DNA from 4 places in the Streptomyces sp. TAA486 genome. Region 1 is predicted to be linked to each of the others. Evidence: riboswitches for the same ligand, from Rfam matches in the RefSeq annotation. Region 1 holds a riboswitch; each other region holds the start of a gene.
The links. Region 1 has a riboswitch for cobalamin ahead of I004_RS33210 (hypothetical protein). Riboswitches for the same ligand answer to the same signal wherever they lie in the genome.
Positions count from the first base shown of each region.

Region 2: another riboswitch for cobalamin. It lies ahead of metE (5-methyltetrahydropteroyltriglutamate--homocysteine S-methyltransferase); the one in region 1 lies ahead of I004_RS33210 (hypothetical protein).
Region 3: another riboswitch for cobalamin. It lies ahead of I004_RS0102405 (ribonucleoside-diphosphate reductase subunit alpha); the one in region 1 lies ahead of I004_RS33210 (hypothetical protein).
Region 4: another riboswitch for cobalamin. It lies ahead of I004_RS33360 (hypothetical protein); the one in region 1 lies ahead of I004_RS33210 (hypothetical protein).

Region 1 covers NZ_AUEV01000006.1:218,730-226,389, reverse strand. The annotation lists gene I004_RS39430 (hypothetical protein) at 1-663, opposite strand, end outside; gene I004_RS33210 (hypothetical protein) at 1,569-1,943, opposite strand; cobalamin riboswitch at 2,066-2,189, opposite strand; gene I004_RS0109835 (aminoglycoside phosphotransferase family protein) at 2,397-3,347, opposite strand; gene I004_RS33205 (hypothetical protein) at 3,630-3,893, shown strand; gene I004_RS33200 (heavy metal translocating P-type ATPase) at 4,001-6,271, shown strand; gene I004_RS0109820 (copper chaperone PCu(A)C) at 6,268-6,777, shown strand; gene I004_RS0109815 (sigma-70 family RNA polymerase sigma factor) at 6,856-7,497, opposite strand; gene I004_RS39830 (zf-HC2 domain-containing protein) at 7,547-7,660, shown strand, end outside.
Region 2 covers NZ_AUEV01000007.1:430,807-438,466, forward strand. The annotation lists gene I004_RS0112730 (VOC family protein) at 1-342, shown strand, start outside; gene I004_RS0112735 (histidine phosphatase family protein) at 504-1,103, opposite strand; gene I004_RS0112740 (CbtB domain-containing protein) at 1,392-1,625, shown strand; gene I004_RS33650 (CbtA family protein) at 1,639-2,403, shown strand; gene metE (5-methyltetrahydropteroyltriglutamate--homocysteine S-methyltransferase) at 2,589-4,928, opposite strand; cobalamin riboswitch at 5,102-5,328, opposite strand; gene I004_RS0112755 (cytochrome P450) at 5,676-7,085, shown strand; gene I004_RS37530 (beta strand repeat-containing protein) at 7,495-7,660, opposite strand, start outside.
Region 3 covers NZ_AUEV01000001.1:517,688-525,347, reverse strand. The annotation lists gene I004_RS0102435 (carbohydrate ABC transporter permease) at 1-175, opposite strand, end outside; gene I004_RS0102430 (extracellular solute-binding protein) at 282-1,550, opposite strand; gene I004_RS0102425 (GntR family transcriptional regulator) at 1,876-2,673, shown strand; gene I004_RS0102420 (DUF3311 domain-containing protein) at 2,871-3,155, shown strand; gene mctP (monocarboxylate uptake permease MctP) at 3,152-4,780, shown strand; gene I004_RS0102410 (GNAT family N-acetyltransferase) at 4,859-5,359, shown strand; cobalamin riboswitch at 5,405-5,533, shown strand; gene I004_RS0102405 (ribonucleoside-diphosphate reductase subunit alpha) at 5,713-7,660, shown strand, end outside.
Region 4 covers NZ_AUEV01000007.1:40,867-48,526, reverse strand. The annotation lists gene I004_RS0111050 (cobyric acid synthase) at 1-841, opposite strand, end outside; gene I004_RS0111045 (cobalamin biosynthesis protein) at 838-1,800, opposite strand; gene I004_RS33360 (hypothetical protein) at 1,803-2,036, opposite strand; cobalamin riboswitch at 2,089-2,219, opposite strand; gene I004_RS0111040 (hypothetical protein) at 2,414-2,641, opposite strand; gene I004_RS33355 (inorganic phosphate transporter) at 2,771-4,075, opposite strand; gene I004_RS0111030 (class II aldolase/adducin family protein) at 4,296-4,955, shown strand; gene I004_RS0111025 (alpha/beta fold hydrolase) at 5,071-6,330, shown strand; gene I004_RS0111020 (hypothetical protein) at 6,580-7,660, shown strand, end outside.

The DNA of each region.
Region 1 (7,660 bases):
AAAGATGTGCAGCTTGGGGGAGAATACGGTCTGATTACCCACGTCCGCAGTCAGTCGCATCTGAGCATGATTGGGAATATTCTGTTGGTAATCCTTCAGGTGTAGAACATATCGATACGGTGCCTGCGCCGGCAAATAGACCGGGTCGTCGAGGGTGTGCTCTACGCGTATATCCACTGCGTCGGGTGACATGTGGTCCATGAGGTCCACGTCGTAGTTTTCGTGCAGGTCGGGCATTGGGAGGACGTATTTATCCGTGGGTGGCTTCAGCTTGGCAGCTTGCGGGATGCCGTAAAGATATATTACCTGCTGGAGCGAGTCGAGATTCACGCCCACTTTGGACAGTACGGCAGGAGAATCCCCTCGGTTCAGCAGGACCAGGTCGAAGAAGAGATCGGCACCGTAGACGAGGCTCTTCAGGCTGAAAAGGCGATCACAGGGTTCAGTGAATTCGCATTTGAGAACCTGAGGCCTGTGCGGAAACTCGGCCCACTGCGGTTCCGTGCGGTCCGGAATTCCGATGTGCTCGAATTCGATGAGGCGAGCGGTGTTAAAATTGTTGAAATCGCCGATGTGTATACCTGTGTTGGCGTACACATTCGCTGATGCGTCCCCAGTTCGGCTGGCTCTGTACTCGGCGCTTCCCTCTGCGTGATCGCTCATGTGTTCCCCGTTGAGTTGAGTTGTCGGGTGTTTCCCGCATCGGTCACCCTTGCTGGGTCCCCGTGTTGGCGTGGCCTTCGCAGGACTCGGTATTGCCTGTGCGCTCGACCTCCGTGGAGCTCAGCGTCTCGAAACCTGGCTGACACTCCTATGCTTGCGTTGCCGATCTTGGTCGTTCCTTGCCGCAGCTATCGTCGTTGCACTCGGCGCCGCTTGCTGCGCTGCCTGGACGGCGACGGCCACGGCAGCCACAGGGCGCTGGTTCTGAAGTGGCAATCGACTTGTTTCTTCTCTCGGTGCTCGGGCGATTCTCAAGATCAGCTGTAGTCAACTCCGGTGCTGGCACTGCTGCCGGTGCCCTGGGCGGAGGCATCCCCTGTCCTCACCGCCTTCGCCGACCCGGTCCCCGCGCCTCCCGGGCGTCGCACACCAGTGTTGGCCGTGCCGCCGTTCCTTCCCTCGGCCTTTCCAGTGTCGACGGCAACGTCCACCGGTCCCACAGCTGGGGCAGGGGGACGTTGCATGAGCGCCCAGACCAGGGCGGCGATGCCGGTGGCGCCCTGGACCGAAGCGCCAACCAGCTGGCCGGCATTCGGACTCTCCAGTAGCCAGACCAACGGTGTCGACACAATGCCAGCCACGGCGGCCACGATGACCGTGATCTTCCAACCTCGCGACACATCCACCCCCTACCAACGCAATCCCCACAACTCCCCAGCCCGGGTCTCACGCCTTCCGCTGGGCTCCGGTGACCCAAGTACCGTCGTCTCACCCGCTATTGGGCACGCAGGGAACCAGAATAGTGCCACTGCCTTTCACCGCCGAACGGATGGCTACGTTCTACCGAACGCCGTGAACGCGCCCCGCGTCCGCAGTGAAAAGGCACCTGAGCAATGTCGGGGGGATCATGAGCACGAACTCGGCGACGCAGCGCGGCGATTCTCGGCAAGCCCCCGTCGCGGCGGCGTGATGGCGTGCAGATCGAGGATCTCCGGCCGCGGAGCGATGCCGGGGCCGCCCGCCCGCACCCAGGCGGTGACGTCCTCGGTCGCGTCCGGGCTGTTGACCAGTCCCAGCCAGACGGGTCGGGCGCCGGCGGCACGGCCGGCGGCAGAGGGCTGTACGACGATGACGTTGGCCTGGTCGCATACGTCCAGACAGGCGGACACGCGAACTGGTGCCTCCTCCCGCAGGCGAGCCGTCTGCGCCGCGTGATCCAGTCCGGTCACCTTGGAACTGCCGCAGCAGCAGTCCCGGCACACGACGATCCGGCACGGCACAATGCCGGCCGTCTCCGCTGTCTGCGCTTCGTCTGATGCCTCATCGACCGATGCCTCGGGCACGCCGAACCTTCCCTCTCTCCGGGGAGATCCGCCCCGGTACGTCGAGGTGGCGACCGCGTGAGTCTCCTGGCTCTCGGGTCACAGCTCGTCCCGGCCTTCCCACCCGCCTGGGGCAGTGGCCTGTCGGGGATCCGCTCGCCGATCACAGTGGCGGGACCGCGCCGGATTCACACCGGCTTCCTCGGACCGCCGTCGCCATGTCATCGGCCATCATTCCATCCGGTTGCCGTCCACGCCCGAGGGCCTCTGCGGGCGCCGATGCGGCGCCCCACGCGGAACGGCGCGAGCACGGGAGTTCAGTGCATGCCGAACGAGCAGGGAGCGATGTCCGGCCACTCCCGGGGGATCCGTGACGTGATGGCTTCCGTTGCCGGCCGTCGCTCGTCGATGTCAGCCGGCGACGCCCCCTGCGAACGGCATCGTCTGCCACTGGGTGATGGCGGGGTTCAAGTACTCGAGCAGCGGGGGCAGTTGAGGCGCGAGCGCGAGGGCGGCGATGACGCGCAGCATGCCTACGGCGTTCACGAAGCGCATGACGTCCTCGTTCAACGGCCTCAGGCCGTTGCGCTCCGCGCCGCGGTTGTAGGCGGATTCGAGGACGGGACCGAGGGTGGCCAGGTCCCACTCGACGGGGCCCAACGTGACGAGTTCGAAGTCGGCGTAGAGCTTCCCGTCCACCCCGGAGAAGATGTTGGCGGGCGGGCAGTCGCCGTGGATGGGTTGCAGGTCGATCCCCGGGAACGCCTTCTCGAACGCCGCGCGTGAGCTCACGAGCGCTTCCAGGACCTGCCACTCGCGTCGTGCGCGGTCCAGATCGCTCGGAACGATGAGGTCGGGGCGGTCGTCGAGCAGAGCAAGGCTTTCCGCGATGACCTGCGGTTCGGCCGCGGACAGGAACGACAGCCGGCCGGGGTACGCGCGCAGTGCGGCGTGCAGGTCGGCAACGATCTCGGCGTTCGCCACGTAGTCGGGCTCCTTGTCGCGGTCCTCCTCGACGAACTGCCAGAACGTCATCGAAAGTCCGTCGCGCTGTACGGGCTCCCGTGGCACGAGAGGACTGGGCGGGATCACCGGGGCTCCCTGGCCTGCGAGCCACCGCGCCACGTCCAGCTCCGCCTGCTGGCGGCCGGCCTGGGAATCGAGATCCGCGGAGTGCGGCAGGACGGTGGGAATCCGGGCCACGACGGGTGAGGGCGCGAGGTGGACGACCACGGAGAACAGCTCGTGGAGCACCTTGGCATCGGTCACGGTGAGTCCGAGAGCGCGCCCCGCTCCGACGGCCGCGTCGACTGCTGCGGAGGTGCGTCGGGCAATCTGCTCCGGCGTCACGAAATCGGGCATGGCCCGATCGTTCCATGTCGCAGCATGGCGTGGAACGGCCGGCCGACGGGCCGAGGCCGAACCGCGCGGCGATCGGCGGCCGGCACCAGGTGGTCCGGGCGTCCTCGCTGGCGCTCCTCGACTGCGGGGCCTCATGAGGTGACCCAGGCCACACGAGCCGTCTGGAACTACCCGCTCCTCGCGCCCGACACGTTGAGGGAACACATAGGGCTCGCGGCAAAGCCGCCGGGGGAGGAACCGGCAACTGCGTCCCGACGTCGTTCACCGACCAAGGGAGCGCCCATGACCGACCTCGCCTCCGACGAAGACCGGCGGCCGGCCGCACGTTTCCGGCGGTGGCTGCCGGCACCGTCCGTGGCCGGGTTCGTCCTGCTGCTTGCGGCTGTGTTCACGCTCTCGTACGCGGTCGGCACCTTCGCCGGGCCGGTGGCCCCGGGCATGCGGCCGATTCACGGTGACAGCGACGGTTCGAAGACCGGTGAGCACGGAGAGATGCGCGGCACCCATGGTCTGAGGATCCCCGCCCAGCAGGAGGCGGGACGGTGACTGACGACAGGCCCGGCGCGGCTTCGCCCCAGGAGCCCACGCCCAAGGCCGACGACGCCACTTCCCACCAGTCCCCTCCCGTCGACAGCGTGCTCGTCGTCGGAGGGATGACGTGCGCGGCGTGCGTGGGACGGGTCGAGAAGAAGCTCAATCGGCTGGAGGGGGTCTCGGCGACGGTCAACCTCGCCACCGGCCGGGCCCGGGTGGCCCACCCCGCCGCGCTCCCCCTGGAGAGGCTGATCGCCACGGTGGAGGGGGCCGGATTCACCGCGAGCCTGCCGCAGCCGGCTCCGCCGCCGACCGCCGGCAACTCGTCCGGGGCCGCTGCCCCGGCCCTTTCCGCTCCGGGTGACGAGACGAGAGAGCAGGCGTGGAACCGGCTGATGGTCACGCTCGTGCTGTCCGTGCCTGTCCTGGCGCTGTCGATGGTTCCCTCCTGGCAGTTCCGCAACTGGCAGTGGCTGTGCCTGACCCTGGCGGCGCCTGTCGCCACGTGGAGCGCCTGGCCCTTCCATCGGCGTGCCCTGCGCGGTCTGGGGCACGGCGAGGCCACCATGGACACGCTCGTCTCCCTCGGAGTCGTCGCCTCCTTCTCGTGGTCCTGCTACGCCCTCTTCGGCGGCGGGGCAGGCGTGCCGGGCATGACGATGCCCTTCTCGCTGCTCCCCTCTCCCGGCGGCACCGCCCACATCTATCTCGAAGCGGCCGTCGCCGTACCGCTGTTCGTCCTCACCGGCCGCATGCTGGAGAGCAGGGCCAGGCGCCGCACCGGATCGGCCCTGAGCTCGCTCGCGGAACTCGCCGCCAAGGACGTACTCGTGGACGTGGACGGTGACGAGCGGCGCATCCCGATCGGCGAACTGCAGGTCGGCGACCACTTCCTGGTCAAGCCCGGGGAGCGGGTGGCCACCGACGGCACTGTCGTCGAAGGCAACTCGGCCCTGGATCTCTCCCTGATCACCGGGGAGAGCCGCCCCGTCGAGGCGGGACCCGGCGCCCCGGTCGTCGGCGGGGCCCTCAACTCCGGTGGTCTGCTTCAGGTACGTGCGAGCGTCGTCGGGGCCGACACCCAACTCGCCCGCATCACAAGCCTGGTGGAGGAGGCGCAGACCGGTAAGACGACGGTGCAGCGTCTGGCCGACTCCGTCGCGTCCGTCTTCGTCCCCGCGGTGCTGACGGTTTCCGTCACCGTCCTCGGCTTCTGGCTCGGGGCCGGCGCCGCAGCTCAGTCCGCCATCACGGCAGCAGTTGCCGTGCTCGTCGTGGCCTGTCCGTGCGCGCTGGGTCTGGCGACGCCGACGGCCCTGCTGGCCGCCACCGGCCGCGGTGCACAACTGGGCATCCTGGTCAGGGGTCCACGGGCTCTTGAGGCACTGCGCCGCATCGACACCGTGGTGCTCGACAAGACAGGCACGCTCACCACCGGACGCATGAGTGTCCTCGGCGTCACCACGACCGACGACGGCGACACCGTGAAGTCCCTCCGCCTGGCAGCCTCCGTCGAACGAGCCTCGGCACATCCACTGGCAACTGCGATCACCGCGTACGCAGTGAGCCTGGAGCAGGCACAACCCCTGGCCCGTGCAAAGGACTTCAGGGACGTACCGGGCCAAGGTGTCCAGGCCGACGTCGAGGGCCACCTGGTGAAGGTGGGCCAACCCGCCGACGAGGACGGCCTGCCCGGTCCGCTCCGTGACGCCGTGCGAGCAGCGGACGAGGAGGGCCGGACCGCTGTGCTCGTCACGGTCGACGGCGTTCCCGACAGCGTCATCCGACTCGCGGACGCACTGCGCAGCGACGCCTACCGCGCCGTGGACCGTCTGCGCCGTCTCGGACTCGACCCGGTCATGGCGACGGGGGATGCCGAAGCCACAGCGCGTGCCGCCGCCGGGCAGTTGGGCATCACCGACGTCCACGCGGGAGTCCGGCCGGAGGACAAGGCGGCGCTCGTGAGAAAGCTGAAGGAGGACGGAAGCCGGGTCGCCGTGGTCGGGGACGGCGTCAACGACGCCGCGGCACTCGCAGAGGCGGATCTGGGCATCGCCATGAGCGGCGGTGCGGACGCCGCGATCGGCGCCGCCGACATCACCTTGACCCGCGAGGACATCCAATCGCTCCCGGACGCGGTGCACTTGGCGCGGCAGACCCTCGGCACCATCCGCATGAACCTGCTGTGGGCCTTCGGCTACAACCTCGTCACCGTGCCGCTGGCTGCCGTCGGCCTGCTCAACCCGATGTTCGCCGCGGCCGCCATGTCCGCGAGTTCGCTCCTCGTCGTCGGCAACAGCCTTCGGCTGCGGACCTGGAGCCCCGCGCCCACGAGGGGCCACGCTCACACGGCGTCCCCGCTCAAGACCGGCTTCCAGGAGACGGCATGAACGCACCTGCCCGTACCGGAGCCGCACGCGCCCTCATCGGACCGCTGCGGGCAGCCGTCGTTCCGATCGCGACCTGCCTCGCTGCTCTGACGGCTCTCACGGCGTGGACAACCGCAGGAAACGCCGGACAGCCACGCGGACTTGAGGTCTCGCAGGGCCGCATCTTCACACCGCTGCAGGAAGGCGCCACATCGGCCTTCTTCACCATCCGCAACACCGGTGACGTGAGCGAACGACTGACCAGTGTCACCGCGGCGCAGGGGAACCGGACCATGCTGAGCCGGAACGTCACCACGAGCGGGGGCGCCCGGAGCATGAGGATGGTGCCCTACATCTCGGTGAGCCCGCACAGCACCCTGCGCATGTCGCCGTACGCCCTGAACGTCATGGTCACGCCTGCACCGAAGATCAAGGCAGGCGAACGCGTCCGCTTCACGCTCCACTTCGAAGACCTGCGGCCTGTCACTGTGCGGGCCGTCGCCGTCCGGCCCGGAGAGGTGCGCTGACCGGCCGGATCCACGGCCTGGAGAGCAGAGGCGGCGGCCCCTGAGCGCATCACGCGTTCAAGGGCCGCCGCCTTCCCGTCAAGCGGCCGATCCCGCCAGGGCAACCTGACGGTCACTCGGTTCCGCGTACTCGCGGGCGCGGGTCGTGGCGGTGTCATCGCCCGCCGGGAGGTCCTGCTCCGCCTCGTCCAGCAAGGCGATCAGGCTTTCGCGCGCCCGGGCGACCCGGGAGCGCACCGTTCCCAACGGGCAGCCGATCACCGCTGCCGCCTGGGCGTAGGACAGTCCGAGGAGCTGGGTGAGGACGAACGCCTCGCGTCGCTGACCATCGATCACGGCCAGCAGTTCGCTCAGCGCCACTCCCTCCTCGAACCCCGGCAGACCGCGCGGCTGCGCCTTCTCCAGCGCCGCCTCCCAGTCGTCCGATCCCGTGAGCCGGGGCCGGCACGAGCTGGCGCGGATACGGTCGGCCACCGCTCGCCGGGCGATGGTGAGCAACCACGTGCGGGCCGAGGACCTGCCCTCGAACCCCGGCAGACTCCGCAGCGCGCGGAGATAGGTCTCCTGGACCAGATCGTCCGCCGCCTGTGCGTCGCCGCTGAGGTGCGTCACGAACCGGCGCACATCGAGCTGCGTGGCCCGGACGAACTGGTGCGCGGCCTCTTCGTCTCCGGCGCGGGCGGCCAACGCCCATGCCGTCGCTTCCGTGTCGTCAGCCATCGTGAGGCTCCCCACTCCACCGCCGGTGCGGATCGGGGAGGATGAAGGCATGCTCTGCTCCCGTGCCCGCACCGCGCTCTCCGCCCGGCTCGACGAGGAGGATCTGCCTCCAGGCGTCACCGAGCGGCGGTTGCAGGAGCACCTCGCGGGATGCGCCGACTGC
Region 2 (7,660 bases), on a different contig from region 1:
ACGGTGGTGCTGGAGGAGAACCCGTGCATCATCAGGCTGGCCAACGGCTGGATCATCATGAACCCGGGAGGCGGCCCCACCCCCGACAAGCCGGACGTGACGCTGCGGCCGCCGGAGGACCCCGGCACCACCTCCAGCTTCCTCAACATCCGCGTGGCCGACATCCAGGAGTGCTACCGCGAATGGAGCGCCAAGGGCGCCGAGTTCCTCACCCCTCCCATCGACCGCAAGGCCGAGCTGCGCTGCTACGTCCGCGATCCCGACGGCTATCTCATCGAGGTGGGACAGGCGACCGGGATGGTGGAGGGGATCCTGGCCGACCCGCCGGCCGGGACGGGCTAGGACCTGTCCGGCGGATCTTTGAGGACCAGCCCGCGGCGCCTGGTGCGTGCGATCGCAAGGCGGAGGATCATCCTCGTACTGGGCGTACTCGGATGACTCCGACAACGCAGCGAGCGTGCGTGCCAGGCGTCGCGGGCCCGAGAGGATCCGCCGGACAGGTCCTAACCGGCGGGGCCGGTGAGTGCGGTGCCGGCGCGGAGGTTCCAGCGGCCCGAGCGGCCGCTCAGCTCCGTCGCCGTCAGCGGTGCGACGTCCACCCTCCACAAGCCGTGCGGCGGTGCGTCCAGGGCGGACACCACGGCGGCACGCACGATGTCGGGCTCGACGACGGCCAGAACGCGGCCAGGCACTTCCGCCAGCCCGGCCAGCCACTCCCGCGTCCTGGCACAGAGCGCGGCGACCGGCTCACCGCCGTGCGGGGCGCTTCCGGGGTCGGAGAGCCACAGCCCGACGGCCTCCGGTTCGGCGGCGCTCACCTCATCGAGGGTCCTGCCGCGCCAACGGCCCGTCGCGCAGCCGGAAAGCCGCTCGTCGACGAGGCCCGAGGCCCCGGCGAGACCCAGCTCCTCGGCCGTGCGCACACAGCGCGGTGAGGGCGAGACACTCAGCCGCCCGGCCGCGGACAGCAGCTCCGCGGCGGCGCCCCGCACCCGGCGCGCGTCCCGCAGCCCGGCGTCGCTCACGGGACTCCCGTCGTCGAAGCGGAACTCCTCGGACGCCTCGCTGCGGGCCGGCGAGATCAAAGTCACTCGCGTGGTCATCGGCCTCTCCTCGCGGTGAACGGCGGCTTCGCACAAGGGAGTTGATCATGCGTCGTCCCGGTGTCCGGGATGTGCGGCCTTGGCCGGGCAGGTGGAATCGGGGTACCTTCCGCTGGTATCGATCGACGACGGCAGGGCGGAAGCCGGTGAGATTCCGGTGCGGTCGCGCCACTGTATGCCCCTTCCGGTCCGCTGCCGTGCGCAGCGTACGGGCAGGGGCGAGCCAGACCCGCAGGCCGTCACGAGCTCCACCGACAGGGACGCGAGTTCCCACCAGGAGGTCCTGCCATGGCACAGTCCATAGCCCCGCCCAGTTCCGCAACTCCCGCCTCCGGCGTCTCCGTTCCGGCGACACTCCCGGTCAAGGCGATCCTTCCGTGGGCATTCTTCTTCGGCCTGCTGATGCTCGTCCTGCTGTACTTCGTCGGGGCGGAGCAGGGGGCCACGTCCCTCATCTCCGGCACGGACGTGCACGAGTGGGTCCACGACGGACGCCACCTTCTCGGCTTCCCCTGCCACTGAGCGGGGGAGCACGATGAACTCCGCCACTGTGAGGACCCTCCTTGTGCGGGGCATGCTGGCCGGTCTCGTGGCCGGCCTGTTCGCCCTGGTGACGGCCTCGTTCCTGGGCGAACCGCACGTGGATGCCGCGATCGCCTTCGAGGAGGCGCACTCGCACGAACACGGGGGCGAGGAGATCGTCAGCCGCGGCATGCAGTCCACCGCGGGCCTCGCCACGGCCGTCCTCGTCTACGGCGTCGCCATCGGCGGCATCGCCTCGCTGGCCTTCAGCTTCGCGCTGGGACGCGTGGGCCGCTTCGGTCCCCGTGCGACGGCCCTGATGCTGTCGGGTGCCGCGTTCCTGTGCGTGTACCTGGTGCCGTTCCTGAAGTACCCGGCCAACCCGCCGTCCGTGGGTGACCCGGCGAGCCTCGACAAGCGAACGGCTCTGTACTTCCTGATGGTGCTGCTGAGCCTGCTGCTCGCCATCGGGGCCACGATCCTCGGCAAGCGCCTGGCGCCCCGTCTGGGCAACTGGAACGCGACGGTGACGGCCGTGCTCGGCTTCGTCTTCGTCATCGGCCTCGCCTACGCGTTCCTGCCGTCCCTCAGCGAGCTCCCCGAGCACTTCCCCGCGCTGCTGCTGTGGCGCTTCCGGATCTCGACGCTCGCCGTACAGCTCGCGCTGTGGGCTGCCTTCGGGCTGACGTTCGGTCATCTCGCCGAGCGTGCCCTGGGGACCGCCGCACGCAGTGAGAAGGAGACGGCGTCGGCCGCGGCGGCACCCGCCGCCAACTGAAGCGAACAACGCCCGGTACATGACGGGCCGTGAGCCGCTGCCGGGCACCCGCATCGGGTGCCCGGCAGCGGCTTTTCACGGTGCGGTGCCGCTCGGCTCCGGGCCGGTTTCGACGGCACCCGTGCCGCGCCGAAGGGCGAAGGGGCCGGGCGCGAGTCCCGGCCCCTTCGGCACTGGCGGCAGGCTCAGCCGCGGCCCGCGGCCTCCGCCCGCACGGTCCGCGCCGCCTCGACCATGTGCTCCAGCGCCTCACGCACCTCGGGCCAGCCGCGGGTCTTCAGGCCGCAGTCCGGGTTGACCCACAGCCTCTCCGCCGGGATCGCGCCGAGCCCCTTGCGCAGCAGTGACGCCACCTCGTCCGCGTCGGGGACCCGCGGTGAGTGGATGTCGTACACGCCGGGGCCGACCTCGTTCGGGTAGCCGGCCGTGGCGAGTTCGTCCGCGACCTGCATGTGGGAACGGGCAGCCTCCAGACTGATGACGTCGGCGTCGAGATCGACGATTGCCGAGACGATGTCGCCGAACTCCGCGTAGCACATGTGCGTATGGATCTGCGTGTCCGCGCGCACGGCACCGGTGGCCAGGCGGAAGGACTCCGTCGCCCACGCCAGGTACTCCGGGCGGCTCTCCGCCCGCAGCGGAAGCGTCTCCCGCAGTGCGGGCTCGTCGACCTGGATGACGGCGGTCCCCGCGGACTCCAGGTCGGCGACCTCGTCCCGCAACGCCAGTGCCACCTGGCGTGCGGTCTCTGCCTGCGGCTGGTCATCCCGCACGAAGGACCACGCGAGCATCGTGACGGGCCCGGTCAGCATGCCCTTGACGGGCCGTCCGGTCTGCGACTGGGCGTAGCGCGTCCACTCCACCGTCATCGGCTCGGGACGGGACACGTCGCCCGCGAGGATCGGAGGCCGGACGTAGCGGGTGCCGTAGGACTGCACCCAGCCGTGCTGCGTCGCGACGTAGCCGTCCAGCCGCTCCGCGAAGTACTGGACCATGTCGTTGCGTTCGGGCTCGCCGTGCACGAGCACGTCCAGTCCGGCCTCTTCCTGGAAGGCGAGCACGTCCCTGATCTCGGCGGCGATCCGCTTGTCGTAGCCCTCCGCGTCGAGCCGTCCGGCCCTCAAGTCCGCGCGCGCCGCACGCAGTTCGCCGGTCTGTGGGAACGAGCCGATGGTGGTGGTCGGCAGCAGAGGCAGCTTCAGCCGCGCGCGCTGCGCCGCGGCCCGCTCGCGGTAGGGCGCGGTGCGGCGCCCGTCGGCGTCGGTGACGGCTTCGGTGCGTGCCCGCACGGCCGGGTCGCGGGTGAGCGCGGCGGAGGAACGGGCCGCGAGCGCAGAGGAGTTGGCGTGCAGCAGTCCCGCGATGACGTCGGTGCCCTCGCCGAGTCCCGTCGCCAGGGCGACGACCTCCTCGGCCTTCTGCCTGGCGAAGGCGAGCCAGCGCGCGACCTGCGGATCCACGTCGCGCTCGAGGGCCGCGTCGAGCGGTACGTGCAGCAGCGAGCAGGACGGGGCGACGTCGACACGGTCGGCGAAGCCGAGCAGCGAAGCCAGCGTGGACAGCGACTTCTTCAGGTCGTTGATCCACACGTTCCGTCCGTCCACGACTCCCGCGACGAGCCGCTTGCCGGGCAGTCCTCCCGCGCGTGCCAGGTCCTCCAGGTTCGCGGCGGCAGGGCCGGTGAAGTCCATGGCCAGCCCCTCGACGGGCGCCTTGGCGAGTACGGGCAGCGCGTCGCCGAGACGGTCGAAGTAGGAAGCCACCAGCAGTTCGGGCCGGTCGGTGAGCCCGCCCAGTTCCCGGTACGCGCGTGCGGCGGCGTTCAGTTCGGCGGACGTGCGGTCCGCCGCCAGCGCCGGCTCGTCGAGCTGCACCCAGCCGGCCCCGGCCGCACGGAGGTCGGCGAGCACCTCCGCGTAGACGGGGAGGAGCCGGTCCAGCAGCGTCAGCGGATCGAAGTCGGGGGCGACGCCGGGCGCGGGCTTGGCGAGCAGCAGGTACGTGACCGGCCCGACGATGACGGGCCGGGCGTCGTGGCCCTGTGCGACCGCTTCGGACAGCTCACCGGTCTGCTTCACGGAGTTCGCCGCGAAGACGGTGTCGGGCCCCAACTCCGGTACGAGGTAGTGGTAGTTGGTGTCGAACCACTTCGTCATCTCCAGCGGCGCGACGTCCTGCGTACCGCGCGCCATGGCGAAGTAGCCGTCGAGCGCGTCCGCCTCCACGGCGGCACGGTGGCGTTCGGGAACGGCACCGACCATGACGGTGGTGTCCAGCACATGGTCGTAGAGGGAGAAGTCTCCGGTGGGCACTTCGCGCACGCCGGCATTCCTGAGCTGCTGCCAGTTGTCCCGGCGCAGCCCGGCGGCGGTTTCCCGCAGGGCGTCGGCGGTGACGCGGCCCTTCCAGTACCCCTCGACGGCCTTCTTCAGCTCACGGCCGCTGCCCTGCCGTGGGTATCCGTGGACGGTGGCGCGGGGCCTCGTGGCCGGCTGCGACGCCGCGGCTGCGGACTTCGGTGTCACTCAACTCTCCTTCGCGAGTCTGGCCGGTGACCCGAGAGGTACGGGGCGAGGAGGAGAGGCGACGCGGCGGCGCGCACACGCACCGTGTGCTGCTCACCTGTACCGCCGACCCGCCCTCGAGGTCACCGAGATCAATCCGCCGACGCGTCTCCCCCTGGGCCTTGCGGCCAGGGGGTGGCCGGCGGGCAGTGGCAGGTCTTCGGACTCGCGGGCCCGCCGTGTCCGTGATCCACGGACCGGCTCCTACCGGCCGTCGCTTCCCGGGTCCGCTCGGACCCAGTGCGTATGACGGCTTTCGTTCCCACTCACCGCTGCGGGGCAGTTCCGGAGTCTCACCGGATTCCCTCTTGCGACGCGCCTGTCTGGCGGACAGGCCGAACCGACTGCGTCTCCAGCGTACGGGCCCGCGAGCCGCCGCGACAAAGGGCAGGAGTGAGGGCTTCTTCATGCGGCACGGCGGTTTACGGAGGCGAAGCGCGGGTCTGCCGTGGCCCTCACCGGACCGGCGCGGCCTCACCCCCCACAGGCATGGGACCGGCTCCGACGGGGAGAGCCGCCCAGGATCCCGGCGACAGGAACGTCCCGGTGCCTTCGTGGCCCTCCCTCACAGGGCCGTCCGGGTCGCGGCGGTGTGGCGCACGCCGTGGAGCGGCCCGCCGGTTCCAAGCTGCTGCCGGAGACTCACCGCCCCGCCGGTGCGCAGGCCGGGCGGGGCGATCCGTTCCACGACGACTGGAGAAGATGACCATGCCACCCCACACCGCGTCCGCATCCTCGGCAGGACCCGAAGCCGCGGCCGCACCGCAAGCCCCCTCCCCCGCGGCAGCGGCAGCGGGAGTCGAAGCCTCGGAGGCGGCCGGAGCCTTCGAGGCGGCGGGCCTGCCGCCGGAGACGAACCCCGCTGACCCCCGGTTCTGGCAGCTGCCGCACGACCAGCGGCACCAGGTGTTCGCCGTGCTGCGCGAGCGGGAGGCGCCCACGTACTTCGCACAGCCGCAGCACTCCCTGCGCAAGCGGCAGCAGCCGGGTTTCTACGCTCTCGTCAGGCATGAGCACGTGCAGGAAGCGAGCCGCAACGCCGCCGTGTTCGGGAGCGCCCCCGGGGTCACCACGCCGCATCCCGCGCCCTGGGTGAAGGCTCTCTTCGGGGAGTCCATGGTCAACGTCGACGGCAGCGACCACGCCAAGCTGCGGAAGATCATTTCGCGGGCGTTCAGCCCCAGGCTGCTGGCGGGCACCGAGAAGGACATCGAGCAGGTCGTCGCGGCCGTCGTCGGGAACGCGGTGCGCCAGCCCTCCCGCGAGTTCGTGACCGCCGTGGCCTCGCTGGTGCCGTGCGAGGTGGTGTGCAACATGATGGGCATCCCGCAGCGGCACCGCCCCCGCATCCTCGCCCAGCTCAACGACGCCTCGGAGAACATCGGCGTACGGCGCGGAGCGGGCGCGAAGTTCCGCATCCCCGGCAAGGGGCTGCGGGCGCTGGCCCGTATGCACGTCATGATCGCGATGCTCGCCAGGAAGCGCCGGCGCCACCCGACCGACGATCTCATCTCCGCGCTGGTCACCGCCGATGTCGACGGGCAATGCCTGGGCAACCGCCAACTCGGCGCGTTCTTCACGCTGTTGATGGTCGCGGGGGTGGAGACGACCCGCAACGCGATCTCGCACGGCCTGGCCCTGCTCAGTGCCAACCCCGAGCAGCGGGAGCTGTGGAAGAGCGACTTCGAGAAGTACGCGGACACCGCCGTGGACGAGATCGTGCGGTGCTCGACCCCGATCATCCAGTTCCGCCGCACGCTGCGCACCGACCACGTCATGGGCGGCCGTACGCTGCGCAAGGGCGAGACGGTGGCGATGTACTACGCCTCCGCCAACCGCGACGAGGCGGTCTTCACCGACCCCGGCACCTTCGACATCACCCGCGACCCCAACCCCCACCTCGGCTACGGCGGAGGCGGCCCGCACTACTGCCTCGGCGCGCACCTCGCCCGCCAGGAACTCAAGGCGCTCTTCAGGCAGTTGCTCACCGACTCCGTCGCGATGCGAGCCGTGGGCCTGCCGGACCTTGTGCCCTCCAGCTTCGACAACCGCATCCGTTCGCTGCAGTTCGACATCGCCCCGCAGAACCCAGCGGCGGCCCGGCGAAGTGCCCTGTGACCAGCGTCTGACGCACCCTTACGCCGCCGGGCCCGCCGCCCCTACCCTCGTCCCCGGGACTCCCCCGACGCGGGACGACGGAGTGCACGAGCGGCTCCGGGACGCCGCGACACGGTATCCCGTCGGCGCTCTGACACCCCGCCACTGCCGCGTGCGGGGACCTGCGTCCCCCTGAGGGACGCGGCGCGGGGCACAGCGCACAAGTAGAGCGAGGCTCCTCGGGCGTTGCGCCGGTGGTCGGTTCACCACCGGCGCGGCGCCAGGAGCCTCGCCGTATCGGGGATGGAGGGCGGTTGCCCGGCCATCCGGCTGAATCAGATCGTCCACTCTCCGTTGCCGCTGTCGGCTCCGGAGAGGGCGGGCTGCTCACCGGTGAAGCGGCAGCCCGCCATCTCACGCCTTCCTCCTGTCAGTTCACCGTGTGGGTGCCGTTGTCGGACGAGCCGAGGTAGTCCCCGTCATCGCTGGTGTAAGCAGCGCTGATCGTGAACGGGGAGCCGACCGTGGTGGGGTAGGCGTAGCTGGTCGTCGCCACGCCGCCGGTCAGCCCCACAGGAACCGTGGGACTGCCGTCA
Region 3 (7,660 bases), on a different contig from region 1:
CGAGGAGTACGGCGGTGGCCGCGAGCGCCGGGAGCAGCAGCAGGTACGGCAGCCTGCGGGCGCCCGCGCGATTCCGTCCGGCGCCCGGGCCGACGGCGTCCGGGCGCGGCCCGGGCCGTGTTGTGCGAGGTGTGCTGCGCACCGGTGGCGGTGCGTCGTCGGTCTGCACTGACATCTGTGCTCCAACTCCCGTGGTCGAAGAGCCCGGGCTGCCGGTGTGCCGGCAGTCGTGCCACCCCCTCCGGCAACACGACTGCCTGCACCCCGGCAGCCCGGGGGCGTCACTGCTTCTGCGAGAGCCTCTTGTTGATCTCGTCCTCGACCGACTTGGCAGCCGCGGCGTGCGACTTCCCCTTCAGCACGGCGGTCATATACCTCTTCACGGGATTCGGCGGGTTCTCCACGGCGGCCCACTGGGGGATCAGCGGTGTCAGTCCGCCGTCCGCGACGGCGGGCGCCGCCGCCTCGGCGGCCGGGTTGCCCTCGAGCTTCTTCTGCAGGGAGGTCTTGTTCGGTATCACGCCGCCCTCTTCCGCGAGGGCGCCCTCGAACCTGTCGGAGAGCGCGATCTTGAGGAATTCCTTGGCGAGTTCCTGCTTCTCGCTTCCCGCGGCGACGGCCAGGTTGGAGCCGCCGAGGAAGACGCCCTCGGGCTTGTCCGCGTTCTCACCCGGGATGGTGAAGTACCCGATGTCCTTCTTGATCCCAGGGTTGTCCTCGACCGCGGTCGCCGCCTCCCATCCCAGGCCGATGAACGCGCCCGTCCGTCCCTTGGCGAAGACCTCCGCCTGCTGAGGCGTGGCCTCGTCCTTGTCCTTGGGGGCCTTGGAGTACGACGCGTACTTCTCGTAGAGCTCCATGGCAGCGCCGACCTTGGGGTCGTCGAGGTTCGAGACCCACTTGCCGCCCCGCTTCTTGACCAGTTCGGCCTTCTTGCCGATGAGCAGGCCGTCGAAGAAGTACCAGTTCTGGCCGGGGAGGTAGAGCGGCTCGGCATCGGTCTTCTTCTCGATGGCGCCGAGCGCGTCGAAGAACTCCGCACGTGTCTCGGGGGCCTTGTCGATGCCGGCGTCGGCCCAGATCCGCTTGTTGTAGATGACAGTGCGGTTGACCGCGAACCAGGGCGCCGCATACTGCTTGCCGCCGTACACGGCTGACCTGTTGACGGACTCCGTCCAGTCCTTGCCGATGCTCTTCTTCAGGTCACCGAGGTCGGCGAGCCCGCCCGTCTTCGCGTACGCCGGGGTCTGGGTGTTGCCGACCTCGATGACGTCCGGCGGGTCGGGCTCCGAGAGCGCGGTGGTCAACTTCTGCTGGATCCCGTTCCACTGCTGGACCTCGAGCCTCAGCTTCGCTCCGGTCTTCTTCTCGAAAGCCGCCTTGACGTCCTTCTCCCACGTCTTGGGCGTGGATCCGTCCATGGCCCACAGGGTCAGCGTCTGGCCCTTGAAGCCGTCGGCACCGGACTCCGACTCACCACCCGGGCCGCAGGCCGCAACGCCCGCCATCAGAGCCGCGATTCCTGTCGCGGCGATGAGTCCTCGTCTCACGGCATCCTCCAACGCCTGGATCTGGGCTAATGGTTTAGACCAGTCCGCAGCTTGGCCTAGACCTATAACCCTGTCAACGGTGCAGAATCCGAGCCGCCGGTTCCGTTATCGGAACGACATCTGGGCGGGAGAGTCCCGCAGGGCCGAGCACGTGCCACGATGTGAGCCGCGAAGTACAGCCGGAACGGAGGGCGGAGGCCGGGACACCACCGGAAACGCCCCCGCGCCGGTGCCGTAACCGGAGCCGGAGGGCGGGCAGTCGGCACGGCCCGCGCACACGGAGGAATCCGGTGACGGGGCACGAACACGAACGGGAAGGCGAGCCATGAGTACGGACGGGGGCGCGGTCACAGCCGCGGCAGAGCCGGAGTCGGGAAGCGGCAACGGCGGCGCGCGGACCACTCGCGTGCCCAAGTACTACCGGCTCAAGCGGCACTTGCTGGAGATGACGGAGACCATGCCGCCGGGCACTCCGGTGCCTCCTGAGCGCACTCTCGCGAGCGAGTTCGACACCTCGCGTACGACCGTGCGCCAGGCCCTGCAGGAACTCGTCGTCGAGGGGCGCCTGGAGCGGATCCAGGGCAAGGGAACCTTCGTCGCCAAGCCCAAGGTCTCCCAGGCGCTGCAACTCACCTCGTACACGGAGGACATGCGCGCCCAGGGGCTCGAACCGACCTCGCAGCTGCTGGACATCGGCTACGTCACCGCCGACGACCGCCTCGCCGACGCCCTCGACATCCCCACCGGCGGGCGCGTACTGCGCATCGAGCGCCTGCGCCTGGCCAGCGGCGAACCGATGGCGATCGAGACGACCCACCTCTCACAGCGCCGATTCCCGGCGCTGCGCCGCAGCCTGGTGAAGTACACGTCGCTGTACACGGCTCTCGCCGAGGTCTACGGCATCCATCTCGCAGAGGCCGAGGAGACGATCGAAACGTCGCTCGCCACACCGCGCGAGGCCGGCCTGCTCGGCACCGATGTCGGCCTGCCCATGCTGATGCTCTCGCGGCACTCGCTCGACACGGAGGGAGAGCCCGTGGAGTGGGTGCGCTCCGTGTACCGGGGCGACCGCTACAAGTTCGTCGCCAACCTCCAGCGCCCGCGGCCCGGTCAGAACGGCTGATACAGCTCATACGGGACAAAGATCGGCGAACTGCCTTGAGGCAGACCGGGCTTGCACGAGGCGCGTAGGGCGCATCTCGTCTCCCGCGAAACAAAAGGTGCCGTTCCGTTATCCGTGCAGGTAGTGACGGGGGCCGAACCGCTCGTTTAGATTTCCTGCGCGTCTCGACAGGAATACCCGACGGACGGAGCCGAGGCATGTCAGCGCCCCCCGAAACACCCGAGACCGCGCCGGAGTCGCAGCCACCCGCCATCACGCCGATACGGGTCGTCATCGGACTGTGCCTTTTCGTCCCGTTCGTCGCGCTTCTGTGGGTCAGCTCCTATGCCCGCACTGAACCCACTTTCATCGGGATGCCGTTCTTCTACTGGTACCAGATGCTGTGGGTGCTTGTTTCCGCGGTGCTGACGATGGTCGCGTACAAGCTCGTCAAGCGTGACAACGCGCAGCGGCGCGCCCGCGGAGAGGACGGTGCCCGATGAGCGGGGTCAACGGAGTCGCACTGGCCGTCTTCATCTTCTTCTTCGTCCTCGTCACCGTGATGGGCTTCCTGGCCGCGCGCTGGCGCAAGGCGGAGAACGCCGACAGCCTCGACGAATGGGGCCTGGGCGGGCGCAGCTTCGGGACGTGGGTCACATGGTTCCTGCTCGGTGGTGACCTCTACACGGCCTACACCTTCGTGGCGGTGCCGGCGGCGATCTACGCGGCGGGCGCGGCAGGCTTCTTCGCCGTTCCGTACACGATCCTCGTCTACCCGCTGATCTTCACCTTCCTGCCCCGGCTCTGGTCGGTCTCGCACCGCCACGGATACGTGACGACCTCGGACTTCGTGCGCGGCCGCTTCGGGTCCAAGTCGCTGGCGCTCGCCGTGGCCGTGACGGGCATCCTGGCAACGATGCCGTACATCGCGCTGCAGCTGGTCGGCATCCAGTCGGTGCTGGACGTCATGGGCATCGGCGGTGGCGAGTCGACGCACTGGTTCATCAAGGACCTGCCGCTGCTGATCGCGTTCGCGGTGCTGGCTGCCTACACCTACTCGTCCGGACTGCGGGCGCCGGCGCTGATCGCCTTCGTCAAGGACACGCTGATCTACATCGTCATCGCGGTGGCGATCATCTACATCCCCATCAAGCTCGGCGGCTTCGACGACATCTTCGCCAAGGCCGGCGACGCCCTGTCGCAGACGAACCCGACCACCGGGAAGCCGAAGGGCGAACTGACTCCGAGCTCGGCCAACCAGTGGGCGTTCGCGACGCTGGCGTTGGGCTCCGCGCTCGCACTCTTCATGTATCCGCACTCGGTCACCGCGACGCTCTCCAGCCGCAGCCGCAACGTGATCCGCCGGAACACCACGATCCTGCCCCTGTACTCGCTGATGCTGGGCCTGCTCGCACTGCTGGGCTTCATGGCGATCGCGGCGGGAATCAAGGTCAAGAACGGGCAGCTGGCGATCCCGCAGCTCTTCGAGAACATGTTCCCGTCCTGGTTCGCGGGCGTCGCCTTCGCCGCGATCGGGATCGGCGCGCTCGTACCGGCCGCCATCATGTCCATCGCGGCCGCGAACCTGTTCACCAGGAACATCTACAAGGATTTCCTCCGGCCGAACGCCACACCCGCGGAGGAGACCAAGGTCTCCAAGGTCACCTCGCTGCTGGTGAAGGTCGGCGCCCTGATCTTCGTGCTCGGCATGGACAAGACGGTGGCGATCAACTTCCAGCTGCTGGGCGGCATCTGGATCCTCCAGACGTTCCCTGCACTCGTCGGCGGCCTCTTCACCCGCTGGTTCCACCGGTGGGCGCTCCTGGCCGGCTGGGCCGTGGGCATGCTCTACGGCACGCTGACGGCGTACGGCGTCCCGTCGCCGACGCTGCCGTCGCAGAAGCACTTCGGCGGGCCCAACGACATCATCCCGGGCATCGGGGAGATGGGCTACATCGGCCTCACCGCCTTCGTGCTCAACGTGGTCGTCGCCGTTGCGCTCACCTTCGTGCTGCGGGCCGTGAAGGCGCCTGACGGCATCGACGAGACGCGCCCGTCGGACTACACGGCGGACGCCGGCGACCCGGGCGTCAAGGAGGAGCTGCCGGCGCCGACCGCCGCAGGCTGATCGCACCCCCACCACAACGGATACCGCCCGCGCCCCACTGACAGCTCGATTGTCAGTGGGGCGCGGCATGCTCGTTCCATGGACATCACCATCAGACCGGCGCGGGACGACGAGCTGGAGGACGTGGGCGAGCTGACCGCGCGTGCGTACCTCGGGGACGGCCTGCTGACGTTCGGCGCGGACGACCCGTATCTGGCCGTGCTGCGTGCGGCGCGGCGCCGCGCGCAGCATACGGAGCTGCTCGTCGCCGTCGACACCGCCACGGGCTCGATGCTCGGCGCGGTCGCCTTCGTCGGGGACGGCGGGGAGTACGCGGACCTGGCAGGCCCCGGCGAGGGCGAGTTCAGGATGCTGGCCGTGAAGCCCGAGGGGCGCGGGCGCGGGGCGGGCGAGGCCCTGGTGCGGGCGTGTGTGGACCGGGCGCGCGAACGGGAATTGATACGGCTCGTGCTGTGCAGCACCGAGGAGATGTCGGCGGCGCACCGGCTGTACGGACGACTGGGGTTCGTCCGCACACCGGAGAGGGACTGGGAGCCGTATCCGGGCCTGTTTCTGCGCGCCTTCGCCCTGGAACTGTGATCTTCCACTCCCCCGACACAACATGTGGGGGTGAGTGGCGCATCCCGCCACTAGATGTATGCTCGTACTCGCTGCCGCGCAGGGGAATCCGGTGCGAATCCGGAACTGTCCCGCAACGGTGTGCGATGTGCTGCTCCGCTCTGCCCGGATCCCTTCCGGCATGAGTTGCGATGAGCCGTCGTCGCGAGTCCGAGTGCCTGCCGGCCGTGTCGACTGACGTCCGGGTCCCGAGGGTTGGGCCGGTGGACGCCGCGAGGACCGCCGCGTTGCCGACGCGGCATGCCCTTTCTGCGCCCGCCTGTGCGCTCCCCCGGTGATCCGGTAGCTGATCCGAGCGAGGGAGAGCACATCCCGTGACCATCGCACCCGCACCCGCACCAGAAGCCACGGCGGGAGCCGCGCGTGCCCCCACGGCCGCGTCGGCGCCGCCACCGGCCGACGACGCCGCGCTGCTGCGCACCCTGACCGAGCTGACCGCCGACCTGCCGGGCACCGGGGCCGAGCGGATCGCCACGGCGGTGCTGCGCGGCCGCCGACAGGGCGCCGGCGAAGCCGAGTTGCGGGCGCTCGCCGCAGAGGAGGCCGCCGGGCTCATCGGCGAGGAGCCCGCGTACTCGCAGCTCGCGGCGCGGCTGCTCACGCTCGCGATCCGCGACGAGGCCCGTGGCCAGGGCGCGGAGTCCTTCTCGTCCTCCGTCACGACGGGGCACCGCGAGGGCCTCATCGCCGACCGCACGGCCGAGTTCGTGCGGTCGCACGCGGAGCGCCTGGACGCGTTGGTCGAGGACGCGGTCGCCGGCGGGGCGGACGACCGCTTCGGCTACTTCGGTCTCCGCACGGTGTACTCGCGCTATCTGCTGCGCCATCCCCCGAGCCGGCAGGTGATCGAGACACCGCAGCACTTCCTTCTCCGCGTCGCCTGCGGGCTGGCCGCGGACGAGTCGGCACAGTCGGCCGAGGAGGTGGCGCAGCTCTACGCCCTGACGAGTTCGCTCGCGTATCTTCCCTCCTCCCCCACGCTCTTCAACTCCGGTACGCGGCATGCGCAGATGTCGTCCTGCTACCTGCTGGACTCGCCGAAGGACGAGCTGGACTCGATCTACGAGCGCTACCAGCAGGTGGCGCGGCTCTCGAAGCACGCGGGCGGCATCGGTATGTCCTACTCCCGTATCCGTGCCCGCGGTTCGCTGATCCGCGGCACCAACGGGCACTCCGGCGGCATCGTGCCGTTCCTGCGCACGCTGGACTCGTCCGTCGCCGCCGTGAACCAGGGCGGCAGGCGCAAGGGAGCCGCGTGCGTCTATCTGGAGACGTGGCACGCGGACATCGAGGAGTTCCTGGAGCTCCGTGACAACACCGGCGAGGAAGCCCGGCGCACGCACAACCTCAACCTCGCGCACTGGGTCCCGGACGAGTTCATGCGCCGTGTGGAGGCCGACGCCGGCTGGTCGCTGTTCTCGCCCGCCGACGTTCCGCGGCTCACCGACCTGTGGGGCGAGGAGTTCGACGCCGCCTACCGCGAGGCCGAGGCCGAAGGCCTCGCCGTGCGGCAGGTGCCCGCCCGTCAGCTGTACGCGCGCATGATGCGCACCCTCGCGCAGACGGGGAACGGCTGGATGACGTTCAAGGACACCTCCAACCGCACCGCCAACCAGACCGCCCGGCCGGGCCGCATCGTGCACTCCTCGAACCTGTGCACAGAGATCCTGGAAGTCACCGACGACGGCGAGACGGCCGTCTGCAACCTGGGATCCGTCAACCTCGCGGCCCACGTGAGCGAGTCGGGCGAGATGGACTGGGAGCGGCTGGACTCCACCGTCCGCACCGCCGTGACGTTCCTCGACCGTGTCGTGGACATCAACTTCTACCCGACGGAGCAGGCCGAGCGCTCCAACTCCCGCTGGCGGCCGGTCGGGCTCGGCCTGATGGGTCTCCAGGACGTCCTCTTCCGCATGCGGCTTCCCTTCGACTCCGAGGCGGCGCGCGAGCTGTCCACGCGGATCTCCGAACGGATCATGCTCGCCGCGTACGACACCAGTGCCGACCTTGCCGAGCGGTACGGCCCGCTGCCGGCCTGGCAGGAGACCCGTACGGCGCGCGGAGTGCTGCACCCCGACCACTATCCGCAGGCCGAACAGGCCTGGCCGGAGCGCTGGTCGGCCCTGCGCGCCCGCATCTCCCGGACCGGTATGCGCAACGCCCTGCTCCTCGCCGTGGCACCGACCGCGACCATCGCCGCCATCGCCGGCGTGTACGAGTGCATCGAGCCGCAGGTCTCCAACCTCTTCAAGCGGGAAACGC
Region 4 (7,660 bases), on a different contig from region 1:
GGGGCGCCGTCGCCGACTCGCGGACGGTGCTGCGGGAGACCCTCCCCCAGACTCCGTCCGGGGGGACCCCCAGCCCGTCCTCCTCGTCGATGCCCAGCCCGTGGCGGAAGGGCAGCACGCCCAGTACGGGCCGGCCCGTCAGCCCGTGGAGCATCTCCAGACCCGGCTCCAGCAGCGCCACGTCGCCGCGGAACTTGTTGACCACGTACCCCGCGAGCAGTTTCTGGTCCCGGTCCGCCAGCAGCGCCGTCGTGCCGAAGAAGGAGGCGAAGACGCCCCCGCGGTCGATGTCCCCGACGACCACGACGGGCAGTCCGGCGGCCCTGGCCAGGCCCATGTTGACGATGTCGGTGCGGCGCAGGTTGATCTCCGCGGGGCTGCCGGCGCCTTCGCAGATCACCGCGTCGTGCGTGCGCCGCAGCTCGGCGAGGCAGTCCGCGACCGTGCCCAGCAGCCGCTCCTGCTTGCCGGAGTGGTAGCCGCCCGCGCTCATCTCGCCGACCGGCTTGCCGAGCAACACGACCTGGCTGCTGCTGTCGCTGCCGGGTTTGAGCAGCACGGGATTCATCAGCGCTGTCGGCTCGGTGTTGGCGGCGGCAGCCTGCATGGCCTGCGCGCGGCCTATCTCGGCGCCCTCCAGCGTCACGTACGAATTGAGCGACATGTTCTGCGCCTTGAAGGGCGCGACCTTCAGGCCCTTGCGCGTCAGCCAGCGGCAGATGCCTGCGGTGACGACGCTCTTGCCGGCGTCGGAGGTCGTGCCCGCGACGAGAAGTCCGCCGCCCTGCCCGCCGGCACCGGGCCTTCGCGCATGCCTGCCTTGTTCACCGGCCGTCGTCATCCGATGCCCCTTTCCGCCCGGCGCTTCCTGCCGAACGCACCGGCCACCGAGGTCACCAGCAGCGCCAGGGCGCTGACACGCCGCGAGAGTTGGACGGCTGCCGCGATGTCGTCCGTACGTACAGCGCGGCCAGGGGAGTTGAGGACCGGCCGGTGCTCGGTGCGTCCGCCGTAGCTGAGGGTTCCGCCCAGACGCACGCCCAGAGCGCCGGCGAACGAGGCTTCCACCGGGCCTGCGTTGGGACTGGGATGCGAGGGGGCGTCGGTACGCCAGGCACGCAAGGCCCCGCGCGGCGACGGACCGGCGAGCGCGGCGAGCGCGGCGGTCAGGCGTGCGCCCGGCCATCCCGCGGCGTCGTCCAGGCGGGCGGCCGCCCAGCCGAAGCGCAGGTGACGCGGCGACCGGTGACCGAACATCGCGTCGAGGGTGTTGACCGCGCGGAAGGCGGCCATGCCCGGGGCTCCGGCGGCCGCGCCCCACACCAGGGCGCCCACGACCGCGTCCGAGGTGTTCTCCGCCACCGACTCCACGACGGCCCGCGCGATGGCGTCCGCGTCCAGCGCCTGAGGGTCGCGGCCGCACAGATGCGGCAACAGCCGCCGCGCGCCCGCGACATCGCCGCTCTCCAGAGCGGCGGCCACGGCAAGGGCCTCCCGGCGGAGCCCGGTGCCGCCCAGCACGGTCCACGTCACTGCGGCGTCGGCGAGGGTGGCGCCACCGGTGCCCGCGAGAGCGCGTGCGGTGCGGGAGAGCGTGGTGACGGCAGTGACGGCTCCGGCGACGGTCAGCGCCGTGTGCAGGGCGCCCGCACCGCGGTGGTCCCGCCACAGGGCGCGCTCGGCAGCGGCGGCGGCCCGGCCGAAAGCGGCCACGGGGTGCCCTCGGCGGGGGTCGCCCAGCAGCGCGTCGCCCAGTTGACCGAGGGCCGCGCCGCATATGTAGGCGCGATGAGCCCGCACCGTCAGCGTGCCGTTGTAGTGCCTCGGAGGAGCATGCCGCGCCGCGGGCGGCCACGGTGCGGGACGTGCCTGCCGGGGACGCGGACGTTCATGTCGTCACGGAAGCCGTCGCGGAAGTCGTCGTCAAAGCTGTCGCCGCAGCCGCCGTGGACGCGGGCGGGGACCCGCGCGGCAGCGGCAGCCGTCGCGGACTCGGGAACGGACACGGGCGGGGGAGAGGCTGAGTAGCCACGCATGACGGAGTCCTCACTCAGGGTCCTCGCCCTGGTTCGACGTGCCGGCGGCGAGAGTCTCCTGGCTCCCGGATCGCTGCGTCCCCCGGCCTTCCCGCCCGTCGAACTGATGGGCCGTGGCCTTCGGTTGGGGGTGCGCTCCCCGGTGACAGTGGCGGGACCGCGCCGGATTCGCACCGGCTTCCTCTCCTGCCGCCGTTGGGCATCGGCAGTCCACCACGTACCAGGAGGGGCGTCAACTCGCCCTTGACCTGCGACGGGAGAGTGTGAGCAGGCACACGGGGAACCCCGCCGCCGCATGGAAAAGGGGTACGGAGCGCTGCTCCGTACCCCTTCCGGTATCGGCGGCCGCTGTCAACGGTTCGCCGGCGCCCGGTCGTTCAGGGCGCGGTGATGATGTAGATGCCGTAGGCGACGGCGGCCGCGCACAGCGCGAAGCACGCGTACGACCCGGTGCGTGCGAGCACGGACGCGCCACCGCCGTGCGAGCCGCCGGCCTTGCCGGCGGACGCACCCACGATGCCGAGCGTGAACACGCCCACCAGGGCGACCGTGGCTACGAGGCTCACGCCGAATACCTCGCCGAGCGCTGCCCAGTCGATGTCCATAGCGTTTCCCTGTCTGTCTTCCGGGCCGGGATCGCGATCCGTGGTCCGGGTGTGTGGTCCGGTTGTGACTGCTGGTCGGTTGCCGAGCCGGTGCGGTGCGGAGCCCGTGGACCGCACCGGCCCGGTCACCTAGCCGAGAGTGGAGGCCGCTCGCCCGCGCTCCGTCTCGGTCTGCGAAGACGAACTCGCCGTGCCGACGCCCTCCGGGGTCCTTGCCGGCCCCCCGTTGCCGTCCGCCCTGTTGTGGGCCGACGCCACGGGCGGCGGCGCGACGGTACGCAGCGCTGCCGTGACGACCCCGGCGGGTTCCGGCCCGGAAGTCCCGGGCAGGGCCGCGTCGTTGACATTCGTGTGGTCGACGGGCTGGCGGCGCGAGAGCAGCCAGATGCCGCCGCTGATGGCGAGCGCGAGCGCCGCGACCGTGCCGACGCCCCAGTCGCCCTGCCGCGCCAGCACCGCAGCACCCGCGGCGACGAGCGCCGCCGCCGGAAGCGTCAGGCCCCAGCCCGCCACCATGCGGGCCGCCGTCGACCAGCGCACGACGCCGCCCTTGCGGCCGACTCCCGAGCCCATGACGGCGCCGGAGCACACGTGCGTGGTGGAGAGGGAGAAGCCGATGTGGGAGGAGGCGAGGATCGTGACCGCGGCGGAGGTCTGCGCCGCGAATCCCTGCGGAGGCTTGATGTCGGTGATGCCGTTGCCCATGGTGCGGATGATCCGCCAGCCGCCCAGATACGTACCGAGGGCGATGGCCAGCCCGGCCGAGACGATCACCCAGGTCGGCGGGTCCGCCTGCGGGGCGATCACGCCGCCGGTGATCAGCGCGAGGGTGATGACACCCATGGTCTTCTGCGCGTCGTTGGTGCCGTGGGCGAGGGAGACCAGCCCGGCGGAGGTGATCTGCCCCGCACGGTAGCCCTTCGCGGTCTGCTGCTCGTCGGCCTTGCGCGCCGCCCGGTAGGTCAGTCGCGTCGCGAAGAGCGCGGCGAGGCCCGCGACCAGCGGAGCGGCGATCGCCGGGATGAGCACCTTCATCACCACGGTGCCGCCGTTGACGGCGCCGATGCCGACGGAGGCCACCGTGGCGCCGAGGAGGCCGCCCATCAGCGCGTGGGAGGAACTGGAGGGAAGCCCGGCGAGCCAGGTCAGCAGATTCCAGATGATCGCTCCGACCAGCCCGGCGAAGATCACTTCAGGCTGGATACCGGAGCCTTCGTCGATGATTCCTGATGAGATGGTCTTGGCCACCTCGATGGAGAGGAACGCTCCAACGAGGTTGAGGACCGCCGACATCGCCACCGCTGTCTTGGGCTTGAGGGCCCCGGTGGAGATGGTGGTGGCCATGGCGTTGGCCGTGTCGTGGAAGCCGTTCGTAAAGTCGAACACCAAGGCCGTGACGATCACGATCCCGATGAGAAGCGTGATGTGTTCCATTCACCCAGGCACAATCAGCTCGATGGTTGATGTCCAGATGAACGTAGGGAGAACGGGTGAACGGAAGGTGAACTGCGGCGGGCCTCGGGGTGTCACCTCACGGGGTCTGTTGTGAGCGGCGTCACACACCCGTCCCACCAGTGTCTTCGCCCTCTTCAACGGCTGCGGCAGGGCCTGGCGGCGGCGCACGCGAAGAACAGCAGCAGAGGAGGAACAGGCCGTGGAGTCGGCTGAATTGCTCGGCGCCTGGCGGGAGTTGGTGCACACCGCTCGGCGCACGACCGCCGAGGGGCTCGTCGTGGGAACCTCCGGCAACCTCTCCGTGCGAGTGGGGGACACGGTTCTCGTGACCCCTAGCGGTCTCTCCTACGAACGCCTCGGCGACGCCGAGTTGTGCGCCGTGGACCTCGAAGGGCGGCGCACAGCCGGGAGTCTGTCGCCGACGAGTGAACTCCCCATGCATCTGGCCGTCTACCGGCACACCGGCGCGCGGGCGGTGGTGCACACGCACGCAGTGCACGCCACGGCCGTCTCCACCCTCGTGCCCGAAGTCCCCGCCGTTCACTACATCACGGCCGAGCTTGGCGGCCCCGTACGCGTCGCGCCGTACGCCACCTTCGGCAGCGACGAACTCGCCGCACACATGCTCACCGCCCTCGACGGCCGCTACGCCTGTCTGCTGCAGAACCACGGCACCGTCGCGTACGGCGAGAACCTCGTCCAGGCGTACGACCGCACCGCCCAGCTGGAGTGGATGTGCCGCGTCTGGCTGGCCGCCTCCTCGGTGCCCGGACGCACGCCCTCCCTGATCCCGGACGACGAACTCGCCCGTGTGGAGGAGAAGTTCAAGGGATACGGGCAGCGGCCCGCCGCGCAGTGAACAGCCCCACTGCGGCACCTCGGCGGCGTGCGGACGCACGTGCCCCGGCGGGGAGTTCACCCGGGCGGCACCGCAGCACTGGCCTCGTGGCCGTTCCGTCACCGACACTGGCGCAATGCGTCTGCGCAACGCGGCCCTGGCCGCCACCTCAGTGACGGTCGCCGGTGTCGCGGCACTGGCTGCCGGACGGTACGCCGCCGACGCGGCCCTGCGGCCCGCGCGTCCCGGCAAGGCGCCGACGGGCGGGCAGCTTCCCGCCGGGTTCGGCGGACCTCCGCTGACCGTGCACGACGTCGGCGACGGCCGCGTCTCCCTCACCCGCTCCCTGACCGCGCAGCTTCCGGGTGTCTACGGGCTGGTCGGGCGGGACTGCCACGCGGTCGTCGGCCCCGTACTGGACGGGGAGCCCTCCAAGGCGCCCGCCGACACCGTCGTGCGCCGCCTGGAGCGGGTCGACCGCGGTGAGCTCAAGCCCGGTACCAAGGTGTGGTTCACCCCGCAGCTGTACACGGACGATTCCGACGCGGGCTCGGACGGCGCTTCGGGCATCGACGGCGCCCTCTCCCGCACCGCGGTCCAGGTGCCCGGTGAACTCGGCCCGCTGCCCGCATGGTTCATGCCCGGCGAGCGCGACACCTGGATCATCACGCTGCACGGGCTCGGCGCGACCCCGGCACAGGCGTTGCCCCTTCTCCCCTTCTACGCCGGCCTCAAGCTCCCCGTGCTCGGCCTGGCTTACCGCGGCGACGATGGGGCGCCGCCGCCGCCCGACGGCGTACGCCACCTCGGCGGCACCGAATGGCGTGACGCCGAGGCGGCGATCGCCTACGCGGTGCGCAGCGGAGCCACCCGGGTCGTCCTGCACGGCTGGTCCGCCGGCGCCTCCATGGCGATGCGCGCGGCGGACGAGTTGAGCGGCCACCGCTCCGGGCCGGCCGCTGCCGCGGTCGACGCGAGCGGCGGTGTCGCGGGTGACGGCGGCGTGGACCCCGACGCCGTCGGCAGGGTCGCCGGCCTCGTGCTCGACTCGCCCGTACTGGACTGGTGGGCAACCGTGCGCGCGCTCGCGGCGTCCCGGCACACCCCGCGGGCGCTGCTGCCGCTGGCCCAGCGTGCCGCTCAAGGACGTGCACGTGTCGAGCAGGAACGCCTGCGGCAGATCGTGGACCCGGCCGCACTGGACGTCCCGGCTCTGGTGCTGCACGGACCCGACGACACCGTCGCCTCCTGGCAGCGCTCGGAGGAACTCGCCGGCACCCGCGGGGAGTTCGTCCGCCTCCAGACGGTCCCCAACGCCCCGCACGCGGCGATGTGGAACGCCGACCCGGAGGCGTACGAGGAGCGGCTTCGCCAATTCCTGACGCCGCTGATGTAACCCTGCCGGGGGGGCGGCGCGGGACGCGCGCGACGGCCACGACCGGAGCCGGCGGAGCGGCAAAGAGGAAGCACCGGAGAGGCACGGGCACGGACGCACGCGCACCGCCGCGACGAGCGAGCCGAGCCGCCCGCTTTCATCCCTCAAATGGGCATCGCTGCACGGAAATCCGCCCTGCCACAGCAAGCGGATTCGGTCATTCCGGGACCCCGTTTGGGGTTTGCGCCGCAGACCGTGAAGACTGCTCCTGTGACGTCGTCCCGTACCCCGCGAGACAACCCGCTCCGCCTCGTCCCCACGCGGCCGATCGCCGCCGCCCGGCGCACCGTGACAGCCCGCCGCCGGCGCCCGTCCCCGCCGCCGCCCGAAGGGCTGCCGCCCCGCGAGCAGCTGGCCCGGCAGGCCAGGGCCGCGCTCGCCGACGCCGTCGTGCTCGCCCGCTGGGCCGAGCGGAACGAGGCGCTCCCCGGCAGCGGCCCGGAACGCGAACGGGCCGCCGCCGCACTGCGCATGTCCGCCGAGGACGTACGCACCCACTGGGACCGCGCACGCCTCGCCGGGCTCATCGAGCTGCACGGCGGCACCGCACGTCCCGGATGGCGGCTGCGCGCCTGGGAGCGTGACGACAGCGCGGTGCTGCGTGGCTGGATGGCGCTCTTCGACGCATGGTCACTCGCCTATCCGGCGCCGACTCCCGCGGATCCCGCGCTCGTCGCCGAAGTGGTGGAGGCCGCGCCCCAGTTGCTTTCTGTCATGCATCTGACCGCCGGGCCCGTCACCTTCCCCGCCCTGCACGACCTGCTGGCCCAGCGCGTGGCCGAACTGCGCGCCGAGCGTGACGCCATCGATGAGGCCTCCTCCCCGGAGGCCGGCAACGGCGCCGCCGTCACGGACCAGTCCGAACAGGTGCTTCTGCCCGCTCTGCTCGACTGGGCGCTCGACGGTTTCGCCGCCGTAGGAGCCCTCACCCGGTGCACCGATGCCGAGGCGTCCTCCGAACCGCAGGGTGCGGAAGGGGAGACGGGCGTACGGCAGGGCTCGGCGGTGCTCACCCCGCTCGGCAACTGGGCCGTATGGACCAAGCTCGAACAGATCTGCGTCGCCGCCCAGAGCCCCGCGGGGAACATCGAGCAGTCCGCCCAGGACATGCTGCGCGGCTGCGCACGGCTCACGCCCGGTCCGGCCCGCGACGAGTACCGCGCCTGGATCGCCGCCCGGTCCAACGGCGCCGCCGTCACCGAACTCCTGGCGGCTGCCCGCGGCGACGACGCCCTCATCCGCGGCCTGGCCTTCGAGGCCCTGCGCGTCATCGGCGCCCCCGCCGAGGAGG